Linked DNA regions of Noviherbaspirillum saxi. The protein of the gene in region 1 interacts with the protein of each later gene in a pairwise test. Links are inferred from orthologs where the notes say so. Each region holds a gene or a part of one and is shown on either strand. Other genes may lie near its edges. The genes, in order: D3871_RS04225 and D3871_RS10890.

Region 1 (11,310 bases):
CGGATAGGCGCTGCCATCTTCAGACAGCAGTGTCACCTTTGCCTCGTCCTTGCCGACGCGCTTGAGTTGTCCGTTCGCCAGCGCGCGGCGCAATTGCAGCAGGTCAGTGCTGGACTGGGTCAGGTTGACGTATACCGGATCGAGTTGCTGGATGGTCGCCAGCGGCGTGGCTTCGCCCTGGCCGACCAGTGCGCCCTCGGTGACTTGAGCACGTCCGATGCGGCCGGAGATCGGCGCGTTGACGGTGGCATATCCAAGATTGAGGCGGGCCGTTTCCTGCGTCGCCTTGGCAGTCGCCAGATCCGCCGTGGCCTGCTTTTGCGCAGTCAGTGCATCGTCATATTCCTGCTTGCTGATGGCGTTGGTTTCCACCAGCGGCTTGTAGCGTTGAACTTTCAGATTGGCCTGAGCCAGGTTGGCTTCGGCTTTCGCCACTGCCGCGACGGTACTGTTGAAGCTTGCCTGGTAAGGGCCCGGATCGATGCGGAACAGCACTTCGCCTGCCTTGACATCGGCGCCTTCGCGAAACACGCGTTTGAGAACGATGCCGGGTACACGCGCCCGCACCTGTGCGACGCGGGTCGCCTCGACACGGCCGGGCAATTCGGTTGTCATCACCAGGCGTTGCGGAGCAACGGTAACAATCGACACTTCCGGCGGCGGCATGCCGCCCTGAGGTGTCTGCGCATTGGCAGTCTTATCGCCGCAGCCGGTCAGTACGGACAATGTGCCGGCAAGCGCAAGGATGCACGGGACATAACGAAGAGCACTCATAAATAGTCGCAAGATAAGAAGGTTTTCATGGCTGCGGGAAGGATGGGCGGGCGGTGGCGAGCACATCGACCTCCATCAGCGGTGTTTTTTCAAACGTAGACCTGCTATTATACATACATACGTGAATGTATGTATGTGCCGACCAGCGATGGCTGGATAACCGTAAATCATATCCTTGTTGAAGAAATATCTTTGCCATGGCAAGAAGTACAAAGGAAGAAGCGCAGGAAACCCGCAATCGCATCCTCGATGCAGCGGAGGACGTGTTCCACGCCCACGGGGTAGGGCGTACGACCTTGGCCGACGTGGCGGATGCGGCCAAGGTTACCCGTGGTGCCATCTATTGGCATTTCAAGAACAAGGGCGACCTGTTCGACGCAATGTGTGATCGCATTCGTCTCCCAATGGAGGCGATGGTCGAAGCAAATGTCGATCCGGCGGAAGTCGATCCTCTTGGGCAACTACGGCGAACCTGCATTTTCGTACTGGTCGAAGCGGTCACCAATCCGCATTCGCGAAAAGTATTCGACATCCTGTACCACAAATGCGAATTCGTCGATGCAAACGATCCGATCATGATTCGGCAGAAAGAGTGCTATCTGGAAGGAAGCAGCAATGTCGAGCGCGTACTTGGCAATGCCATTGCATTAGGTCAGCTGCCGCAGGATCTCGATATCAAGCTTGGATCCATATCTCTGCGTGCAACATTGAACGGCATACTTAATAACTGGCTGTTTGCCCCCGATACCTTTGACCTCGCCGACTGCGCGGAACGCCTTGTCGATGCCGCGCTCGATACCTTGCGTCATGCAACGAGCTTGCGAATGAAATAGCGGCTCACTGGCTTCTTGTTGGCTGCCGGTTACTCGCCGTGCAGGCATGCTACATATTGTGCATTGCAAAAACGAAAATATTGCCGAAAGACATTCTTATTCGTCATCGTCGGTTAGAATCCAAAGCAGGTAGCTCTCTCGGTTTGTCCATGTCGGACCCGAATCATTGAAAGCGAAGTCCCTTCCGGATCGCACGTGCCCATTCGAGCAAGGGTCATTGGATGCAAAACCGTTTTGCTTCTTTCAGGCCGGGGTTTCACCGGCGACGTATCGCCATACTCTGCGCATGCCTTGCCGCATTGTCCGGAGGCGAGGCCGTACACGCCGCTGACCTGGGAATAGATCTGCCAGCCTTGCCGATCGAGCGTCTGCTTACGCTGGAAGTGTATAGCGCCTCGAAGTTTTCGCAGAAAATCACCGAGGCACCTTCCGCCGTTTCGGTCGTCACCGCCGCTGATATCAAGGCATACGGCTGGCGTACGCTGGCCGATATCCTGCGCAGCATGCGCGGACTGTATCTGAATTACGATCGCAATTACGATTATCTCGGCGCGCGCGGATTCCTGCGGCCGGGCGATTACAACACGCGTTTTCTGCTGCTGGTCGATGGCAACCGCATCAATGACGGCGTTTATGATCAGGCGCCAATCGGCACCGAATTCATCGTCGATGTCGACCTCATCGAGCGCGTGGAATTCGTTCCCGGTCCAGGTTCATCGATCTATGGAGCGAATGCATTTTTCGGCGTCATCAATGTCCTGACCAAGCGAGGCAGTGATTTGCCCGGTTCCAGAGTTGCCGTCGAGGGCGGAAGCCACGGCGAGCGCAAGCTTAGGGCCAGCTACGGCATGCGCAATGCGGAGGGTCTTGATCTGCTGATTTCGGCGACCAGTTATCGCGAGCGCGGTGCCGATCTGTATTACCCGGAATTCGACAACCCGCCCGGCAGCGGCGGCATTGCAACGCATCGCGATCATGACCGTGCCGACCGTGTCTTCCTGAAAGGTGCAATCGGTCCGCTGACGATGTCGATCGCACATGCCGAACGGACCAAAGGGGTTCCTACCGCTTCGTTCAGCCAGGTTTTCAACGACCCGCGATCCCATACGGTCGATGTGCAAAGCATGGTCAACGTCGGTTACCGGACCCGGCTCGATAGTGACAGCGAATTGTCGTCGCACCTGTATTGGGGGCGTTATGACTACGATGGCGATTACCTCTATGACTTGCCCCCGGTTTTGATCAATCGCGATGGATCGCGCTCGCGCTGGTGGGGCGGCGAAACCAAGCTGATCACCACCCGCTTCGCCGGCCACAAGACGGTGGCGGGCGCGGAATACCGACGCGACTACCGGCGCGGGCAATTCAATTTCGATGTCGACCCATTTGTGTTCAATCTGGACGACCGGCGCGCAGGCAGCCGAAGCGGCGTGTATGTGCAGGATGAAATGACGCTGAGCAAAGACCTGCTGCTCAATGCCGGCATGCGCTACGACTGGAGCGACTCGCACGGCGGAACCTTCAATCCGCGTCTGGCATTGATCCGCAAGCTTACCCCGGCGACCACCGTCAAGGCCTTGTATGGAAAGGCGTTCCGCGAACCGAATGCTTTCGAGATGTATTACGCGATGGCTGGCGCAGGCGGTCAGCGGGCCAATCCCGATCTTAAGGCGGAACGCATACGCACCCTGGAGTTGGCGGCGGAACATCAGCTGGCTGCGGACACGCGCGTGATTGCTTCCGCGTTTCGCAACACGGTGTCGAACCTGATCAGCCAGGCCGTCGATCCGACAGACGGCCTGCTGATCTACGGCAATCTGAGCAGGGCAACTGCGCACGGGGTCGAGGCAGAGTTGGAGAGGGCGTGGGCGCGTGGCGCACGCATGCGTGCCAGCTATAGTTGGCAACGTACGAACGACAGCGCTACCGGCGCCAAGCTGCCGAACACGCCGCGTCATCTTGCCAAGCTGAACCTCTCCGCGCCGGTATATCGCTCCTGGCGCGCCGGCCTGGAAGCGCAATACGTTGCCCGGCGAAATAGCCTGCAAGGCTACGCGGAAGCATTCTGGCTGGCCAACCTGACCTTGTCGTCGGTGCGCATTGCGCCCGGCCTCGAACTCTCGGCCAGCATTTACAACCTGTTTGACCGGCAGTATGTCGATCCCGGTGCGGCAGAACATGTGCAGGACCTGATCCGTCAGAACGGCCGCACGATGCGGATCAGACTAAGCTACGCATTCTGATGACAACCAGAGCGTCTCGTACACGTCAGTTGATCGCATGCGGCCTCACCGCGGCAAGCATGCTGCCTGCCATGGCGATCGCGCAGCCCGTGCCCGAGCAAGACCTCAAGGCGGCATTCGTCTACAACTTCGTGCTGTTTACGGATTGGCCGTCCGATACGACGTTCGAAGGAAACGCATTGAATATCTGCATCCATGCAAACAGTGCCATGCGCCCTGCAATGGCGGCACTCAACGACCGATCCATCAAGGGATATCGGATCGCGGTGCGCTCGCTCGCCACACTGGACAACTTGCGAATCTGTCACGTGCTGTTTGTCGATAGCGGCGACCGCGAACGCTGGACGCAGATTCGCAAAGCGGTCGACGGTGCGCCTGTGCTGACCGTATCGGATGACGAGGAAATCAGGCTCGATGGCAGCATCATCGCTTTAGGCGCAGAAGGAAATCGTGTGGTATTCGATGTCGACATGCGGGCGGCACGACTTGCGAGACTGGGGCTGAGTTCCAAACTCTTGCGCCTGGCAAGGACGGCCCAATGAGCGCGCAACCGGTTGCAGGGCAGGGACGCATCGGTCACTGGATGAATCTTGCCAACCTGGCTACGGCGGTAGCGGCATTGCTGGTAGCTGGCGTGTTGCTGATCGTGTTTCAGTTTCTGTCATTGCGTAATGCGATGGTGGAAGACGTCAGCGTACAGGCGCGCATCATCAGCGAAAACAGCGTTGCGGCGGTCCTGTTCCATGACAGCCGTGCAAGCGGAGAAACCTTGGCCGTGTTGTCCGCGTCGCCCAGCATAGAAGCGGCCGCGATATTCGATGTGAACGGTACGGTGCTTGCATCGTACCAGCGCGAAGACGCGTCGAAAGTCAGCACTCCCGGACCGGGACTGATCGAGGACGGCCACCGTTTCGGCTTGCGCCATTTGCTCCTTGCGCGACGCGTCGAAGCCGAGAAGCGCGGCATCGGTCATGTGGTATTGCGTGCCAACCTCACGCAGTTATATGGACGGCTCGGTGCCTATGCCGGCATGATGCTTGCGGTTGCGATCGGCTCGCTCGGTATTGCCTATCTGCTGGTGTCGCGCATGCGCAAGGTGATCAAGCGTGCCGAAGCGCACCTGGATTACCTGGCGCATATCGATTCGATCACCGGTTTGCCGAACCGGCATGCATTCAACGAGCGGTTGGCATTTGCACTGTCGCGCGTCGACCAGCACGGCGGCAGTGTCGGCCTGCTCTTGCTCGATCTCGACAATTTCAAGATCGTCAATGACACTCTCGGGCACCATAGCGGCGATATCCTGCTCAAGGTGGTTGCGCGCCGGCTGCTCGAATGCCTGCGCAGCGGCGATGTGCTGTGCCGCATAGGCGGCGACGAATTCGCGGTCATTCTCGAATCGGTCGGCGCATCGGATGGCGAGGGCGCCGCGGAGCGCATTCTTGCCGCACTGACCGCGCCCTTCGACGTTGACGTGCATGAAATCTACGTCACGGCCAGTGTCGGCATCAGCCGCTATCCGGCCGACGCACGCGATCTGGAAACGCTGACGCGCAATGCCGATACGGCGATGTACCAGGCCAAGGGCAAGGGCAAGAATGCCTATGAAAAATTCCATCCGGAACTGGACCGGCGGGTACGCAATCGCCTGTCGCTGGAAACCAATCTGCGCAAGGCAATGGAGCGTGGCGAATTGCTGCTGTATTACCAGCCGCAGGTCAGCTTGCATGACGGCCGCCTGGTCGGGCTTGAAGCGCTGCTGCGCTGGAATCATCCGGAAACCGGATTGATCAGTCCGGCGGAATTCATTCCCGTGGCCGAAGACAGCGGAATGATCGTGCCTATCGGGCGATGGGTGTTACGCACCGCATGTCGCCAGGTTGCCCTGTGGCGCGAAGCCGGACTGGGAACGATCAATGTGTCGGTGAATTTGTCGGTACGTCAGACGCGTGATCCGCATTTGCTGCGCGATATTCTCGATGCTCTGCATGACAACGGCGTGAGTCCCGGGCAACTCGAACTGGAAATCACCGAAAGCGTGCTGATGGATAACGTCAAGGTGAACGTCGAATTGCTGGAGCGTCTGCAAACCGAAGGCATACGCCTGTCAATCGATGATTTCGGCACCGGATATTCATCAATGGCGTACCTGAAGCGCTTTCCTATCGATCAGGTGAAAATCGACCGCACCTTTGTGCGCGATATTCCCGGTAACGGAGACGACGAGGCAATCACGAGCGCCATCATTGCGATGGCCCACAGTCTCGGCCTGTCGGTGGTCGCAGAAGGCGTCGAAACGGCGGCACAACTAGACTTCCTGCGCAGTGCCGGTTGCGACGTCATGCAGGGCTACTATTTCGCCGAACCGAGGCCTGCTGAACAGGTATCGGCTTTGCTGACTCGCCGCATGCCGCTGGTCGAGCGCTCTGAGATGCCCTAGTGAGTTCGCTCGTGCCTCACTGCACCAGCAAGGCATTCACCTGCGCCAGGTCTTCTTCCTTCAGCACACCGGCTGCCGACTTTAGACGCAAGCCGTTGACGATGGTGTCGTAGCGTGCCCGTGAGAGGTCGCGACGGGTGGAAAACAACTGTTGCTGCGCATTCAGGACGTCGATGTTGATGCGTACGCCCACCTGATAGCCAAGTCGGTTCGAATCCAGCGCCGATTGGCTGGACACTTCTGCGGCTTCCAGGGCTCTGACTTGCGCCAGGCCTGAATTCACACCGAGGAAAGCCTGACGCGCGCCTTGAGCAGCGATGCGGCGCGCATTCTCCACATCCGAACGGGTGCGATTTTCAAGGGCAATTGCCTCCCGCACGCGACTGTCGATCGCGAAGCCGGCGAACAAGGGAATATTCCATTGCACGCCGATCACGTTGGTATCGGCTACGCTGCCGGTTGCGCTCGTGATGCTGCCGGTCTGATTCGTGTGATTGCGGCTGGCGACCAGATCGACGGTCGGGTAATGGCCCGCGCGATTGCGCTTGATTTCGCGTTGTGCGATTTCCAGTGCGAGTTGCTGACTGATGACGCCGAAGTTTTGCTGTTCGGCGCTTTGCACCCAGTTGTCGACTACTGTCGGTTCCGGTCCCGCCAGCTTGATGCCCGGACGCAGGGTGGCGAGGTTGCCGGCGGGCTTGCCGATGATTTGCTGCAGGGCGGTGCGCTTGATTTCGAGATCGTTCTGCGCGGCAAACTCTTGCGCGATCACCAGATCGTAGCGTGCCTGCGCTTCATGGCTGTCGGTGATCGTCGCAGTACCCACTTCAAAGTTACGCTTTGCCGACGCGAGCTGCTCGGTGATTGCGCTTTTCTGCGCCTGTACCGACGCCAGTGCATCCTGCGACGCCAGCACGTCGAAATACGCCTGCGACACGCGTACGATCAAATCTTGCTGCGCCTGCCCGAATTGCGCTTCGCTGACCGCGACCGACAGCTTGCTCTGCTGGTATTGCTCCCAGTTGGCAACGCGGAACAGCGGCTGAGACAGCGATACGCTATAGCTGTTGGCGTTGAAACTGCGGCTGGCGGCAATACCGGCAGCGCTCGCATCGAGGTCACTGCGGGTATAGCTGCCACCGACGCCGACTTGCGGCAACAGGCCGGCGCGCCCCTGGATGACCCGTTCCTGCCCCGCGGCCAGCGTCGAACGCGCGCTGGCATACACCGCATCGTTGGCGAGCGCCTCGCGATACACCTGCAGCAAGTCGATGGCATGCGCATTGAGCGACATGAAAGTGCCGGCAAGCAGGGTGGCGAGCGCAGTTTTCCGCATTGGGAGTTCTCCGGGGTATCTCAGTGAGGGTAGTTAATAGGTAGGCATGGATGGATCGACCTGCAGCGCCCAGGCATGCACGCCGCCGGTCAGGTTGATCACATTGGCAAAGCCGTTGCGTTCGAGGAATGCGGCCACCGACATGCTGCGCGCGCCGTGATGGCAGATGCAGACGATAGCGGCTTCGTCATCGAGTTCTTGCATGCGTGCCGGAACCGTATTCATCGGAATCGCCAGCGAATCCGCGATGTGGCAGGTCTGGTATTCCCAGGGTTCGCGCACGTCCAGCAACACCGGCTTCTGGCGCGTCGCATCGGCAAGCCATGCAGCCAGTTCTGGAGCGGTAAGAGTTTGCATGATGGCGGTCCTAGAAAGTGAACTGAGACGGCGCAATCGCGTCGCGCAGCGGTTTGACGTCGGTTTCAAAAACCGTCGTCGTGTCGTAGGCGGTTTCGGACTTGCGGGTAATGAGCTGGGCCGACATCACTGGCGGTTCGCCGACGATTGCGAATAGACGGCCGCCGATCTTCAGTTGTTTGAGGAAGGTATCCGGCAGCAGCGGCAGCGAGCCGGAGATCACGATCACGTCATACTGCGCATCGCCATTGCCCCAGCCCTGCGCGCCATTGCCCTGAACCACGTCGACATTGGTGATGCCGTGAGCGGACAGATTTTGTTCCGCCATCGCCTTGAGTTCGGGATTGATTTCGACGGTGGTCACGTGGCGTGCCTTGTGGGCCAGCAGGGCTGCCATGTAGCCGGAACCGGCACCGATTTCCAGTGCGGTCTCATGTTTTTTTGGGGCGACTTCCTGCAGGATGCGCGCTTCCATTTTGGGCGCGAACATCGATTCGCCGCCCGGCAGCGGAATCTGTGTGTCGACGAAAGCAAGGCTCTTGTAAGCGTCCGGCACGAAGCCTTCGCGCTTGACGACAGTCAGCAGTTCGAGAACGTCGAGTGCGAGCACATCCCAGGGACGGATCTGCTGTTCGATCATGTTGAAACGGGCTTGTTCGATATTCATGTCGGGACTCGGTAGTGGGTTGGAGACGAACTCGCTATTTTATCAAACGGCATCATCGTTTTTGCTCTGTAGCACCGGTGTTGCGGCCGCGCCGCGATGGGTGTCAACTCCTGCGCCGTGCCATTTGCGGCGCGCCCATGATGCAAAATCGTCAAGATAGGTGTAAATCACCGGTACCACGACCAATGTCAGCAGGGAAGAGGTGATGATGCCGCCGATGACCGCCTGCCCCATCGGCGCCCGCTGTTCCGAGCCTTCACCCAGACCGAAAGCCAGCGGCACCATGCCGAACACCATGGCCAGCGTGGTCATCAGGATTGGACGCAGACGCACATGCGCGGCTTCCAGCAATGCCTCGGTGCGTTCCGCGCCGGCCTTGCGCGCCTGATTGGCAAAGTCGACCAGCAGAATCGCATTCTTGGTCACCAGACCCATCAGCATGATGAAGCCGATGATGGAAAACATGTTCAGCGTCGAACGGAAAAACATCAGCGCCAGGAACACGCCGATCAGCGTCATCGGCAGCGCCGACATGATCGCAATCGGCTGCAGGAAGCTGGCGAATTGCGATGCCAGGATCATGTAGATGAAGATGATCGCCAGCGCCAGTGCCGACAACGCGTAACCAAAGGATTCCTGCATGTTCTTGGTCGAGCCGCCCATCTGGTAGCGATAGCCGGGTTGCCAGTTCATGCCGTCGAGTACCTTGCGCACCTCGGCGCTGACTTCGCCAGCCGAGCGGCCGACCACGTTGGCCGACAATTCGACTTCGCGATTGAGGTCGCGCCGGTTGATTTGGTTGGCGCCGGTCGATGGCGTGATGGTGGCGACCTGGCGCAGCGCGACCATCTTTGGCGTGCCGTCGGCATTGGTTTGCGAACTGGCCAGCATCAGGCGTGACAGATCATCCGCATTGTTGCGGTCGGATGGCGCAAGGCGCACCTTGACGTTGTAGTTTTCATCGTCGGGTGCGCGCCAGGTTGTGGTTTCATCGCCCGCCAGCAGAGGCCGCAAGGCATTGCCGATCTGCGCCACACCCACGCCGAGATCGGCGCCGATATCGCGTCGTGGTTCAATCGCGATGGTCGGCTTTTCCGCCTTCAGGCTGGAATCGAGATCGACTACCCCCGGCACCGCGCGAATCTTTGTCAGTGCTTCCTCGGTCAGGCGTGCAAGCTGTTTCAAGTCCGTGCCTTGCAGACTCAGGCGCAACTGCTTATTGTCGCCGCCGACGCCGTCAAGCGAGCCGACATGCGTCACCGTGATGCCGGCTACCTGCAATAACCGCTGACGTATCGGATTGGCAAGTTGGCCGGTGCTGCGCTCACGCTCGGTGCGCGGGACCAGGCGCATGAAGGTGGTCACGTAATTTTTGCCCTGCGCTGCTCCGGTGTTGATCGTGGTGTACAGATCTCGCATTTCCGGAAACTCGCGCAGCGTGCGCTCGACCTGCTGGCTCTTGCTTTCGGTGAATTCCAGCGAGGAGCCGACCGGTGTATAGTAGGTCACGCCGATTTCCGAGTAGTCGCCCTGCGGCACGAATTCCGTTCCGATCAAGCCGCTGGCAGGAATCGCCAGTCCCGCAACGAAAGTGGCGATCGCGATGACGAGCGTCAGCACGCGCCGCTTCAGCGACCAGGCGAGCAGATTCTGATACGTGCGCGACATCCATTGCACCAGGCGGTCGAATTGGCCGAGCACGCGGCCTATCGTGCGCTGGTACAGATTGCGCCGCGTATCAGCGCCTTCATGGCCATGTACCACCGGGTCTTTCCAGATCGATGACAGCATCGGATCGAGCGTGAACGACACGAACATCGAAATCAGCACGGCGGCCACCACCGTAATGCCGAACTGGTGGAAGAAGCGGCCGATGATGCCGCCCATGAAACCCACCGGCAAAAACACCGCAACGATGGAGAACGTGGTCGCCAGCACTGCAAGACCGATCTCGGCCGTGCCTTCCAGCGAGGCGGTGCGGTGATCCTTGTAGCGTCCGTTGATCTTCATGCCGGCATGGCGCACGATGTTTTCACGCACCACGATCGCATCGTCGATCAGCAGGCCCACGCAGAGCGACAGCGCCATCAGCGTGATCATGTTGATCGTGAAGCCGAAGATGTACATAAACAGGAAGGTGCCGATAATCGCCACCGGCAGGGTCAGTCCCGTAATGACGGTCGAGCGCCAGGAATTGAGGAACAGGAACACGATCAGGATAGTCAGCGCCGCGCCTTCAAGCATCGTGCGGCGCACATTGTCGACGCCGGTGCGGATCTGGCGCGAGCTATCCTTGATCACATCGATCTTGATGCCGGGATAGAGCGCGGTCATGCGCGGCTCCAGTTCCTTCAGCGCTTCGTTCATGCCGTCGGCGACATCGATGGTGTTTTGTCCCTGTGCCTTGAGTACCTGCAGCGCCAGCGTGCGCTTGCCGTTGTACAGCGCCAGGCTTTCCTGTTCTTCCTGCCCGTCGACCACGGTGGCGATCTGCGACAGGGTGACCGGCTGACCGCCGCGCCGGGCGACGATGATGCGGCCAAAGTCTTGCGGATTCTTCACCTTGCCCTGGATCTGCACGACTTTTTCATCGGCGCTCGACCGGATGGCGCCGGTCGGTAATTCCTGGTTCTCGTTGCGTAGCGAATTGATCACCTGGT
Region 2 (11,518 bases), 1.5 Mb from region 1 along the record:
AATATGCACATGCGAAATTCGGGCCGCACAAATCGCGCATCGTATCCTGCCTCAATTCCTTTCATGGCCGTACCCTGTTCACGGTATCGGTCGGCGGCCAGTCGAAATACACCGAGGGCTACGAGCCCTTGCCGGCGGAATTGCTGCATGTGCCTTTCAACGACATCGAGGCTGCCCGGGCCGCGATCACCGACGAGGTTTGCGCCGTGGTGGTCGAACCGGTGCAAGGCGAGGGCGGCGTCATGCCGGCCGATCCGGCGTATCTGAAAGCCTTGCGCGAATTCTGCAATGCACGCGGTGCGCTGCTGATCTTCGACGAAGTGCAGTGCGGCATGGGGCGCACCGGAAAACTGTTTGCCTACATGGGCTATGGGGTAACGCCGGATATCCTGACATCGGCCAAGGCGCTCGGCAACGGTTATCCCATCGGAGCCATGCTGACCACCGAAACTATCGCCGCTGTTTTCACACCCGGCGCGCATGGCACCACTTTCGGCGGCAATCCGCTCGCCACCGCCGTCGCCTTGCGGGTACTGCAAATCATCAATACCCCGGCCTTTCTGGCGCGAGTCAACCAGATGGCGCAATATCTTGTCGGCAAACTCGCCGTCGTCGTGCGCGATTACCCGAAGATGTTTTCGCTGGTGCGCGGCAGCGGCCTGATGCTCGGCATCGTGCTTGCGGACCAATATCTGGGCAAGGCCAAAGACATCGTCAAGTCGGCCGAGGCGCATGGCTTGATGCTGCTGATCGCCGGACCCGACGTGGTGCGCCTGCTGCCGGCCCTGGTCGTCAGCGAAGAGCAGATCGACGAAGGCATTTCCCGCCTGCGACAGGCGATCGATGCGGTGATCGAGCCCACATCGGTAAACCAGTAGGGCTGCAGTTCGATCGTGAATGGAGAACCCATGTACGTCGTCCGGCCTGTAGAAGCAAGGGATGTCCCGCTGCTGGAAGCGCTGGCGACGGCGTCCACTCCTGGCGTACATACCTTGCCGCGAACGCGCAAGACCATCGAACGCGCGGTGGAGCGCTCGCTCGCATCGTTTTCCGCTGCTCCCGAGATGCCGAGCGAAGAAGCCTATTTTTTCGTGATGGAAGGACCGGATGAGACGATTGCCGGCACCGCGGCCATATCGGCGACGGCCGGCGCGACCGGCACCTTCTTCGCCTTTCGACATGATGTGTTGAGCCAGGTGTCGCGCGACCTGAATATCAGCCATCACGTCGATGCGCTCAGTTTGTGTTCGGATCTGACCAGCTATTCGCAATTGTCGGGATTTCATCTATGCGACCGGCGCGCCGTTGGCGGCGCGGCGCTTCTGTCGCGTGCGCGCCTGCTGTTTGCGGCAGTTGCGCCGCAGCGCTTCAGCGACAAGTTCTTTGCATCGATGTCGGGCATGACCGATACGAACGGCCGCTCGCCGTTTTGGGAAGCATTGGGCCGCAAGTTTTTCGGAATGGATTTTCTGGAGGCCGAACGCATGATCGAGGGCGCGCGCAACCGCACACTGATCGTCGAACTGATGCCGCACTATCCAGTCTATGTTCCCCTGTTGCCCAATGAGGCCCAAGCTGCATTGGGCCAGGTGCATGCAGAAGCCGAACTGCCGTTCCGTATCTTGTCGGCGGAAGGTTTCGAGCCCGACAAGTATGTGGATATTTTTGACGGCGGACCGGTACTGCGGGCACACAGGAATGCCTTGCGTTCCTTTTCCGCGTCGACGCTGCGTCGTGCCTACGCCGGCGATGCCGACAACGCCGGGGCAGAAACCTGGATGATCGCCACTGCACGTGAAGAAAATTTCCGGGCGCTGCTCGTCCAATGCAGGATCGTCGAACTGTCGGGCGAGATCATCCTGCCGCAAGCAGTATTGCGCAAGCTCGAACTGAGCGAAGGCGAATTTGTACTGTGCGTGAAATCATGAGGCCGCCGATGCTAGTGGTACGCGCTATCAGAGAAGGAGACCTGGAAGGCTTGCTTGAATTGGCCACCCAGGTCGGGCCGGGAATGACCACACTCAAGCCCGATCGCGCGGCGCTGGGCCGGCGCATCGAAATCGCCTGTGCCTCGTTCGCGGAAACCATTGCGCCTGCGCAGCGCGACTATGTTTTCGTGATGGAGGATACGGCGCGTAACCGACTGGCAGGCGTGTCTGCCATCAAGAGCGCGGTGGGACTCGACGAACCGTTCTATAACTATCGACTCGGCACACTGGTACATTCCAGCAACGAACTGAAGATTTTTTCGCGCATGGATACCTTGTATCTGTCGAACGACCTGACCGGTTGCGCGGAACTGTGTTCGCTGTTTTTGCACCCCGATTACCGCACTGGCAGCAATGGCAAACTGCTGTCGAAATGCCGTTTCCTGTTCATCGCGCAATTCCCGCATCTGTTTCCCGAAAAACTGATCGCCGAAATGCGCGGCTTCCAGCGTAGCGACGGCACATCGCCATTCTGGGATAGTCTGGGCAGGCACTTCTTCAAGATGGATTTCAGCCGCGCGGATGATCTCACCAGCCTTGGACAAAAATCCTTCATCGCCGAACTGATGCCGCGCCACCCCTTGTATGTCGCCTATCTGCCGCAAGAAGCGCAGGACGTCATTGGCCGCGTGCATGTCGACACGGCACCGGCGCGGCATCTGCTGGAGCAGGAAGGCATGCATTACGAAGGCTATGTCGACATTTTCGATGCCGGCCCGGTACTGCAGGCGAGGGTGATTGAACTGCGTGCGGTGCGCGAAAGCGAAATGGCGACAGTCGACGACTTGTCCGGCGATGTCGCAGGCGTGCCCTGTCTTGTCGCCACAAATTCGATGCAACAGTTCCGTATCATCGCGACGGATGCCTTTCCGGAACAAGGCCGTATTGGCCTTGATGATTCGCACCAAGCCTTGCTCGGCATTCACGCCGGGGACCCGGTGCGCACGATGGCGCTTAACCCGAAGAAGATACTCCATGCATAGTCACTACCTGAATGGCCAATGGATAGCCGGCGACGGTGCGCCGCTTGAAGTGATCGACCCCTCGACCGGCATAGTCATCTGGCGAGGCACGCAGGCGACCGAAAACGAAGTGGAGCTTGCCTGCCAGGCTGCGCGCGCGGCCTTCGACCGCTGGGCATTTGGCCCGGTCGATGAGCGCATTGCGGTGTGCAAGCGCTTTCGCGATCTGCTGAAGGAACAGAGCGAGGAACTTGCCCTGCTGATTGCGCACGAAGTCGGCAAGCCCTTGTGGGAAGCGCGTACCGAAGTCACGACGATGGCAAACAAGATCGATATTTCCATTCAGGCCTATGGAGCGCGCACTGGCGAATCGTTTGCCACCGTCCCCGATGGCAAGGCGGTGCTGCGACATCGGCCGCATGGCGTGTTCGGTGTATTCGGGCCGTACAATTTTCCCGGCCATCTGCCGAATGGCCATATTGTGCCGGCACTGATCGCCGGCAACACCATCGTTTTCAAGCCCAGTGAATATGCACCGCAAACTGCAATCAAGACAATGGAACTCTGGATCGCGGCCGGCTTGCCAGCTGGTGTGATTAACCTGCTCAACGGTGGACGCGACACCGGGGCAGCGCTGGCGCGCCATGCAGAACTGGATGGCGTTCTTTTTACCGGCAGCTACCAGACCGGCGTCATGTTGCACAGACAGTTCGCAGGGCAGCCGGGAAAAATGCTGGCCCTGGAAATGGGCGGCAACAATGCGCTGGTTGCGTGGAACATCGGCAATCCGGACAAGCTGGATGCCGCCGTTCATCATGTCGTGTTTTCAGCCTTTGTCAGCGCTGGTCAGCGTTGTACCTGCGCGCGCCGCCTGATTGTTGAAGATTCGCCGCATGGACAGGTATTGCTCGACCGTTTGGTGGCCGTAGCGTCGCGAATTACGGTCGGACGTTTCGATGCGGTACCGCCGCCTTTCATGGGGCCGGTCGTGTCTGCTCAAGTCGCGTCCAGGCTTCTCGATGCGCAGGATGACCTGCTGGCGCGCGGCGCGAAAAGCCTGTTGCTGATGCGTTTGCTACAGCCGGGAACCGGATTCCTATCGGCCGGCATCGTCGATGTGACCGAAGCCGGGGAGCTGCCCGATGAAGAATGGTTCGGCCCGCTGCTGCAGGTAATCCGCGTAGAGGATTTTACGCAGGCGGTACGTGTGGCAAATGCAACCGGGTATGGCCTTGCTGCCGGCCTGCTGAGCGAAGATGAAACCCTGTGGCGACAATTCTCCGTGCAGGCGCGGGCCGGCATCGTGAACTGGAACCGGCCTACCACGGGTGCGGCCAGCACCGCCCCGTTCGGCGGTGTCGGCAAGTCAGGCAATCATCGTCCCAGCGCGTATTATGCTGCCGACTACTGCGCCTATCCGGTAGCGTCGATAGAAACGCCGGAACTGGAATTGCCCAGGCAGCTTTCGCCCGGTCTGCTGTTCTAATACCAAACGCCATGCAAGGTATCTCATGCTGAATGCACGCGAATTCAATTTCGACGGACTTGTCGGTCCATCGCACAACTATGCCGGCCTTTCGTTCGGCAATGTCGCATCGCATCGCAATCTCAAGAGCGTCTCCAATCCGAAGGAAGCCGCTTTGCAGGGGCTTGCAAAGATGCGCTCGCTTGCAGCGCGCGGATTCGCGCAGGGGGTGTTGCCGCCGCAGGTCCGCCCGAACTTTCGCCTGCTGCGCAGCATTGGCTTTACCGGCAGCGATGCCGATGTGCTGGCACGTGCTTACAGGGAAGCGCCTTTCATTCTGGCGTCCGCCTATTCGGCATCGCCGATGTGGACCGCAAACGCCGCGACAGTCAGCCCATCGGCCGACACTGCGGACGGCCGTGTGCATTTCACGGTGGCCAATCTGAACAATAAACTGCATCGCTCGTATGAACATGAACAGACTGCGCGAACATTGCGTGCGCTATTCGGTAACGACCGGCATTTTCTCGTGCACGATTCCTTGCCCGCGACCCCGGCCTTCGGCGACGAAGGTGCAGCCAATCACACGCGTTTGTGTGCCAGCCATGGTGCACCCGGGATAGAAATGTTCGCGTACGGCAGGATCGAATTCGATCCCGACGCGCCGTCACCAAGACGTTTCCCCGCGCGACAGACGCTGGAGGCAAGCCAGGCGGTGGCGCGTCTGCATGGCCTTCCCGACAAGCGCGCCATCTTCATCCAGCAGGAACCGGATACGATAGATCAGGGCGTTTTTCACAATGATGTGATCGCAGTCGGTAATGGCAACGTACTGTTCTATCACCAGCACGCTTTTCGCGATGAACGCGGGGCCATGGCCGCGCTGCGAAAAGCGCTGGCAGATGTGCAAACGGAGTTGCAGGCGATACGTGTCAGTGCTGCCGAGGTATCGGTCGCGGATGCGGTCTCAAGCTATCTGTTCAACAGCCAGTTGCTGTCAAAAACAGACGGCCGCATGGCCTTGGTCGTACCGCAGGAATGCGAAGAAAACCCGGCGGTGGCGCGCTTTCTGCGGCATTTGACCGGCAGCGGTGGACCGATTGATGAACTGATCAGTTTTAACCTTCGCCAGAGCATGCGCAATGGTGGCGGACCTGCCTGCCTGCGGTTGCGGGTAGCCTTGACAGAAGATGAGGCGGCTGCCATGCATCAAGGGGTGGTGATGAATGAAGCGCTGTATGCGAGTCTGGTTGCCTGGGTCGAGAAACATTATCGCGATCGGCTGGCGCCGGAGGATCTGGTCGATCCTGTGTTGGCGGTGGAGGTGCAGATTGCCCTGGAAGAACTGGAGGGTATTCTCGGTTTGCCGAGGCTTTATGCCAACTTTGCCCAGTAACGTGACGAATAAAGCACCAAACGAACGAGCAGGTAATACACGCAAAAAAAGGAATGCCTCATGCATCCCACAATCACCGCACTCGCAACCGGCAACCTGACCACTCTCACAGAACCCTTCGTCAAAGCCGGCATGACAGCCAGTACCCCAGCCCCTGGCATCCTGCAACTCATCCACTCACCGGCACAATCCTCTCGACCACGGCTCTTGCTATCAGTCGCCATCCATGGCGACGAAACCGCACCGCTGGAAATGCTCGCCCACCTCCTCGACGAACTGATAACCGCACCGCATCGACTCGTACTCGACCTCATGATCGTAGTCGGCAACCCCGCTGCCATTGCAGCAGAAGAGCGATACATCGATGCCGACCTGAACCGAATGTTCCGCAGCGAGCGGGGTGATCTTCAGACGACGCGCGAGGCCGAACGGGCAGACGACATCATGAGTGCCACGACAGCTTTCTTCGACATTCCTAAGGCCGAAAAATGGCACCTGGACCTGCATACCGCAATCCGGGAGTCGTACTACCCGACATTCGCGGTGGTGCCCGAGGTTATCGACAAGAATGGAAGGCAAGCCTTGCTGGCATGGCTGGGGAAGGCCGGTATCGAAGCGGCAATCCTGAATCCTTCATCGGCCGGCACTTACAGCGCCTATACCGCCGAGAGATACGGCGCTGTCAGTGCAACGGTGGAACTCGGGCAGGTCGGAACACTGGGAAAGAATGACCTGACGCGCTTTGCTGATACTTCAGCCGCGTTGTCGGATTTCATTTACACAGGCGTCCCGCCTGCGGGATCGGCGCCTGCCGTATTTCGGGTAACGCAGGAACTGATCAAGCACAGCGAAGCTTTCTGTCTGTCGTTTGACCGGAGCACAAAAAATTTTACTGCACTGCCGCCGGGATCATTGATTGCACAGGATCGGCAAATCGAATACCGCGTGGGACCGGAGACCGAGTATGTCGTGTTTCCCAATCCGGACGTGCGCCCCGGTCTAAGGGCGGGCTTGATGGTGGTCAGGGAAAAAAGTTAAAGCTGTTTCTGCCGCATGTATTGTGCAATCGCATCCTCCACCTTCACCGCATTGAACGGCTTGACGACAAAGCTCGAAGCACCCGCCTGCAATGCGTTCTGTACGTTTTCCAAGGTCGGTAGTGCGCTGATCATGATTATGCCCACACCCGGCGTGTTGTCGCGAATCCGTTGCGCCGCCTGATGTCCGTTCAGTTTCGGCATGTCGATGTCGAGAAAGGCGATATCCGGCTTGTGCAGTTCGCACAGCTCCACGGCTTTTTCGCCGTCGCGGGCTTCGGCCACTACCTGGTGCCCATGTTCGCGTAACAGCAGACGCAGTACGCTGCAGGTGGTGCTGTCATCGTCAGCAATGACGACTTTCAGTTGCTTGGACGGAATCAGCATTGCGTTTCTTATGTCCTTTCTGTTTCAAGCAGGGACTGCAACTTGGCGCTGATCCGCGCGTATTCCGTTGCAATCTCGTGAAGCCGGGCGTCGATGTCTGTCGGCATTACCAGCTTGGCGCTCGCCTCCAGTTCGCTGCACAACACAGATAAACGGGTAGCACCTATCGAAGCGCTGCTGCCGGCAAAGGCATGCGCGACCTTGGCTATCATTGCGGCATCGCCGGCAGCATGCGCACCACGCAGTGCGGCCACGCGTGGTGGGCTGTCGTTTCGATACAGCGTCGCGAGTTCGGCGAAATCGGCGCCGAACATGTCGCGTATGGCTTCGAGTTCGTCATCGCCGGCCGGGCCCGACATCGCGGTGTCGTTCGGGATGGCGCGCGGCATCCAGCGGGCCAGCATATCCTTGAGCGTTTGCGGCCGGATCGGCTTCGACAGAAAATCGTTCATGCCCGCAGCCGCACATCGATCGCGTTCTTCCTGTGTCGTACAGGCGGTCAGCGCAATGACAGGAACATGTTTTGCCGAGCCAGGTAACTGGCGAATGCGTGCGGTTGCTTCATAACCGTCGAGGTGAGGCATGTCGCAATCCATCAGCACCAGGTCGTAAGGCGTCGCGCCGTGTTTTTCGATTGCTTCATTTCCATGGCTGGCGATGTCGACGCGGCAGCCGATTTTTTCCAGCATGCGCATCGCGACCTGCTGGTTGACCATGTTGTCGTCGGCGACGAGCACGCGCTTGCCGTCGAACGACACGCCCGAAACATACTGCTGTGGAGGAGCGCTGATCCCGGCTGCTCCGAGCGTATCGGGGCCCGCCACGCCGGCGAGCCGGAACATGGATTGCATCAGTGCCGCCGGTGTCATCGCCGGCAGGATGACCGCGTCGAAGCCCTGCCGCAGAAAGGCGTCCGGGCGCACATGGGTGTCGTTTGAAAGAATGCCCAATCCGCTTTTCGCGTAAGCCGGCTCATTCCGGATCGCGGAAGCCAGCATATCGGCCGGCATGCCGCCTACCGAAGGCTCGAGCAGGACGATACGGTAGGGTGCGTCGGTGCCAGCCGCTTGACGCAACAGGTCAAGGCCATCGGTTACCAGGGCGGCGGCATCGATCTGCACGCCTGCATCAGTCAGCGTAGAAAGTGCAGCGGTCCATTTTTTCGGGGTGTCTGCGAGCAGCAGCACACGAGTGCCGGCGACGCATGCAGCGGCAAGCGGAAGATCGAGCAGGAGCCGGAGGTTGGCTCCATGGCTTGGCACGCTGTCCACACTGACGCTGCCGCCCATCAGCCGCGCCAGGCGCACGCACAGGGCAAGTTCAACCGCATTTTTGCCATGCACCTTGAGCGCAGCGATACCGGTACGCAGGGGTTGATTCATTGCCGTGGTCAGCTGCTCGCCTGCCTCGGACGGGCCGTTTGCATGGACCGCCATGCGCAGCTTTCCGACTGCCTGGTCTATGTGCAGTTCCGTCGCGACGCGGATCTCTCCGCGTTCGGCAATGCGGATTGCGGTATCGATCAGGATGCCAACCACTTGGCGCAACCTGGCCGGGTCGCCGGTGAGGAGTGCGGTCTGCGGATAGCCGATATGTAGACGCAGACCGCTGGACTCGGCTATGGCAGCCTTGCCGGCGCAGGCTTCGCGCATTTCGGTCAACAGATCGAAGGGAAGCCGGGTCAGGCTGAACTGATTGGATTCGAGAAGTGACAAATCGACAATGCGCTCAATGACCTGCAGCAGTGTATCGACACTGTCCTGGGCGATGCGGGCGTATTCGTGCTGGGCGGCGGTCAGGCCGGTTTCCAGCAGCAGTTCTAGCATGCCGACGATACCGTTCATGGACGTACGGATATCGTGATTCATGTCTGCCAGCAGATTGCCCATGGCAAGTGCACTGGAATCCACAGGCGTCTGGCTTGCGGCGGCGGAATAAGCTTGTTCGTTTTCTGGTTGCATGTCGATGTCCTGTTTGGCAACCGCAGACAGCGTGTTTCGCCTAGTGTTCCGAGTTAGAGGTTCGTTGAAAAATAAAACTGATGCAATGGGCGTCAGGCGAGGCGAAGGATGAGGTCCATTTCATCAGTTTTATTCGGCGAACTTCTAACTCAGGACACTAAACGTGCGCGATTGCGGCATCCGGCTACTGTAATACGTTTCCGGTAATTCTGTCGCGGGGCATCGCATCGGCCATATCGTCGAAATGACTCCCAAATTCATTTCTTTTCAAAGGCTTATTTGTTTTTCGCGGCTCGATAATGCATGGTATGAAATTCCGGCCCATGGCATAAACAATAATTCGCCGGAATCCCATCCAGCGAGAGCGGACACATGGATACCAATCAGGCATTGCGCAACAACCTTAAACTTCAGGACGACGGTCCTGAGGATGGGGCGACCGGAATCGCATCGGCAGGAAAAAATAAGGCACGCGGCAATCCGGATCGCATCCTGCGTGCGGCCGATATTTCCGAATCCGGCAATGGCGGTGTCGACCTGAAAGCCATACGCGAAGCGATTGCCCGCGTCGAGGCCGAAGCCAAGGCGACAGTAGCCGCCGAAAACCGCGCCCATGCCGAAGCCCGTGCCCGTTCCCTGGCAGAAGATCGCGCGCGGATCGAAGCCGCCGCCGCCGCCGAGGCGTACCAGAACGCCAGGGCTTCCGAGGAAGCGATTGAAGCGGCTCACGCCCGGTACGACGCCGAGCGCCAGGCGCGTGAAACCAGCGAAGCGCGCGCTGCCGCCGTCAAGCGCGAAACCGACGAATTGCGCGCGCGCGCCGAGGTGGATGCGCAGGCCCGCCGCGTCGCCGAAGAACGTGCCCGTGCCGAGCGCGCAGCCCGCGAGCGCGCAGCCGAGCATCTGGCCATCCAATCCGAACTGGCGGCACGCGCTGCCGCAGCCGCGGAAGAGCTGGCACAGGAAACCGAACTCGCTCGCTGGCAAGCAGCTCAGCGCGCAACCGCCACTGAAGCCGCGCGTCAGGAAATCGAGGCGCGCGCCCGTGCCGATGCCCGTATCGCCGACATGGCGCGCGAACAGGAAAGGCGCGAAAAGGAAGCTCGTCAGGCATCGGAAAGGTTGGCCCAGGCGCGCATCGAAGCGCTTGCCGCCACCCGCGAACGCGAACGCGAAGAAGCGACGGCATTGCACGCCGCGCTCAGCAGGGCACCGATCGAAATACGTGCGCGCGAAGAAGCACGCGCACGCGTGCTCGCCGAGCAGGAAAACGAAGCCGCCGCCCAAGCGCGCATTGATCTCGAACGCAAGGTCGCGGAAGCATTGCGCCTCAGGCTGCAGGCCGAAGTCGAAATGCGGGAAGCTGCCGCACGCCGCGAACACGCGGAGACAACGGCAGCGGCCGCAGCACAAGCGCGCCGCGAAGCCGAAGACCGCATCCGCGCCGCAACTGAAGCCCGCATTTGCACCGAGCGTGAACTGCAGCAGATGGCGCTGACTCGCGTCGAAGCCGAACATCATGCGGACATGCAGTCGCGTACCCGGATCGACGCCGAAGCCCGCGGCATTCAGGAGGCACGCGAACGTGCCGAAGCGGAGCAAACTATTTCCGATGCCGCCAAGGCACGTAGTGAAATAGAGTTGCGCGCACGCCAGCTCGCGGAAGGACGGGTTGAGCTGGAGCGTGCCGCGTACACCATGGCAACCGAGCACGCCGAATCCGAACAGCAGGCGCTGGCCCGTGCAGCCGAGCATGCGGAACTGCAGCGCCAGACAGCTGCACTCGCCGCGGCCAAGGCCCGCGAAGCAATGGAGCTTGCCCGTCTTGAGCGCGAACGTGTCGATGTGGAGCAACGGGCGGTCGCCGCGCTGCAGGAAAAAGCGCGTGCCGAGGAGGCGGCCATTACGCAGGCGCAGGCGCGTGCCGATGCGGATACACAGCACGCCAGCCTGCTGCGCATGCGGGAACAGACTGACTGCGCCGCACGCATCGCAAAGGAAGAGGAAGCAGCGGCGGCCAATCTGGCGTTGACCAAGGCGCTGGAGCGCGCTGACATTCAGCGCGAAGCGGCGGAAGCCGCGCTGCAAAAAGCGCGCGCAGCCGTCGAACTGGCACGTCTCGAACGCCAGCGTGCGAACGACGAACAGGAAGCGCTCGCAGCCATGCGGCAAAAGCTCACGCTTGAGCAGCAGCGTGCCGCTGTTGCCCGGCAAGCGCTGGAAGCCGCCCAACACAAGCTCGCGGCCGAGCAGCAAGCGCTTCAGTCGGCGCAACAGCAGGCGCTGCACGCTCGCAATGCGGCCGACGCAGCAGAAGCGAAA

What was found.
Region 2: the proteins of D3871_RS04225 (region 1) and D3871_RS10890 interact in binary tests that used the Escherichia coli proteins (3 or more experiments, as listed by UniProt). The link is inferred for Noviherbaspirillum saxi from one-to-one orthologs.

The regions. Positions count from the first base shown.
Region 1 is NZ_QYUO01000001.1:874,591-885,900, forward strand. The notes cover bases 1-2,789. They hold D3871_RS04225 (TetR family transcriptional regulator), read left to right. Parts: upstream 1-971; coding sequence 972-1,607; downstream 1,608-2,789. Other genes in these bases: D3871_RS04220 (efflux RND transporter periplasmic adaptor subunit), read right to left, coding at 1-774; D3871_RS04230 (TonB-dependent receptor plug domain-containing protein), read left to right, coding at 1,829-2,789. Also shown: more of D3871_RS04230, read left to right, coding at 2,790-3,850; D3871_RS04235 (YfiR family protein), read left to right, coding at 3,850-4,392; D3871_RS04240 (putative bifunctional diguanylate cyclase/phosphodiesterase), read left to right, coding at 4,389-6,290; D3871_RS04245 (TolC family outer membrane protein), read right to left, coding at 6,307-7,626; D3871_RS04250 (rhodanese-like domain-containing protein), read right to left, coding at 7,660-7,983; D3871_RS04255 (protein-L-isoaspartate O-methyltransferase family protein), read right to left, coding at 7,994-8,650; D3871_RS04260 (efflux RND transporter permease subunit), read right to left, coding at 8,693-11,310.
Region 2 is NZ_QYUO01000001.1:2,339,463-2,350,980, reverse strand. What follows is about bases 4,864-7,860. They hold D3871_RS10890 (succinylglutamate desuccinylase), read left to right. Parts: upstream 4,864-5,871; coding sequence 5,872-6,849; downstream 6,850-7,860. Other genes in these bases: D3871_RS10880 (response regulator), read right to left, coding at 7,244-7,860; D3871_RS10885 (response regulator transcription factor), read right to left, coding at 6,846-7,235; astB (N-succinylarginine dihydrolase), read left to right, coding at 4,864-5,811. Also shown: astC (acetylornithine/succinylornithine family transaminase), read left to right, coding at 1-878; D3871_RS10910 (arginine N-succinyltransferase), read left to right, coding at 909-1,928; astA (arginine N-succinyltransferase), read left to right, coding at 1,937-2,971; astD (succinylglutamate-semialdehyde dehydrogenase), read left to right, coding at 2,964-4,436; more of astB, read left to right, coding at 4,462-4,863; more of D3871_RS10880, read right to left, coding at 7,861-9,196; D3871_RS10875 (hypothetical protein), read left to right, coding at 9,569-11,518. UniProt on the Escherichia coli protein: Transforms N(2)-succinylglutamate into succinate and glutamate.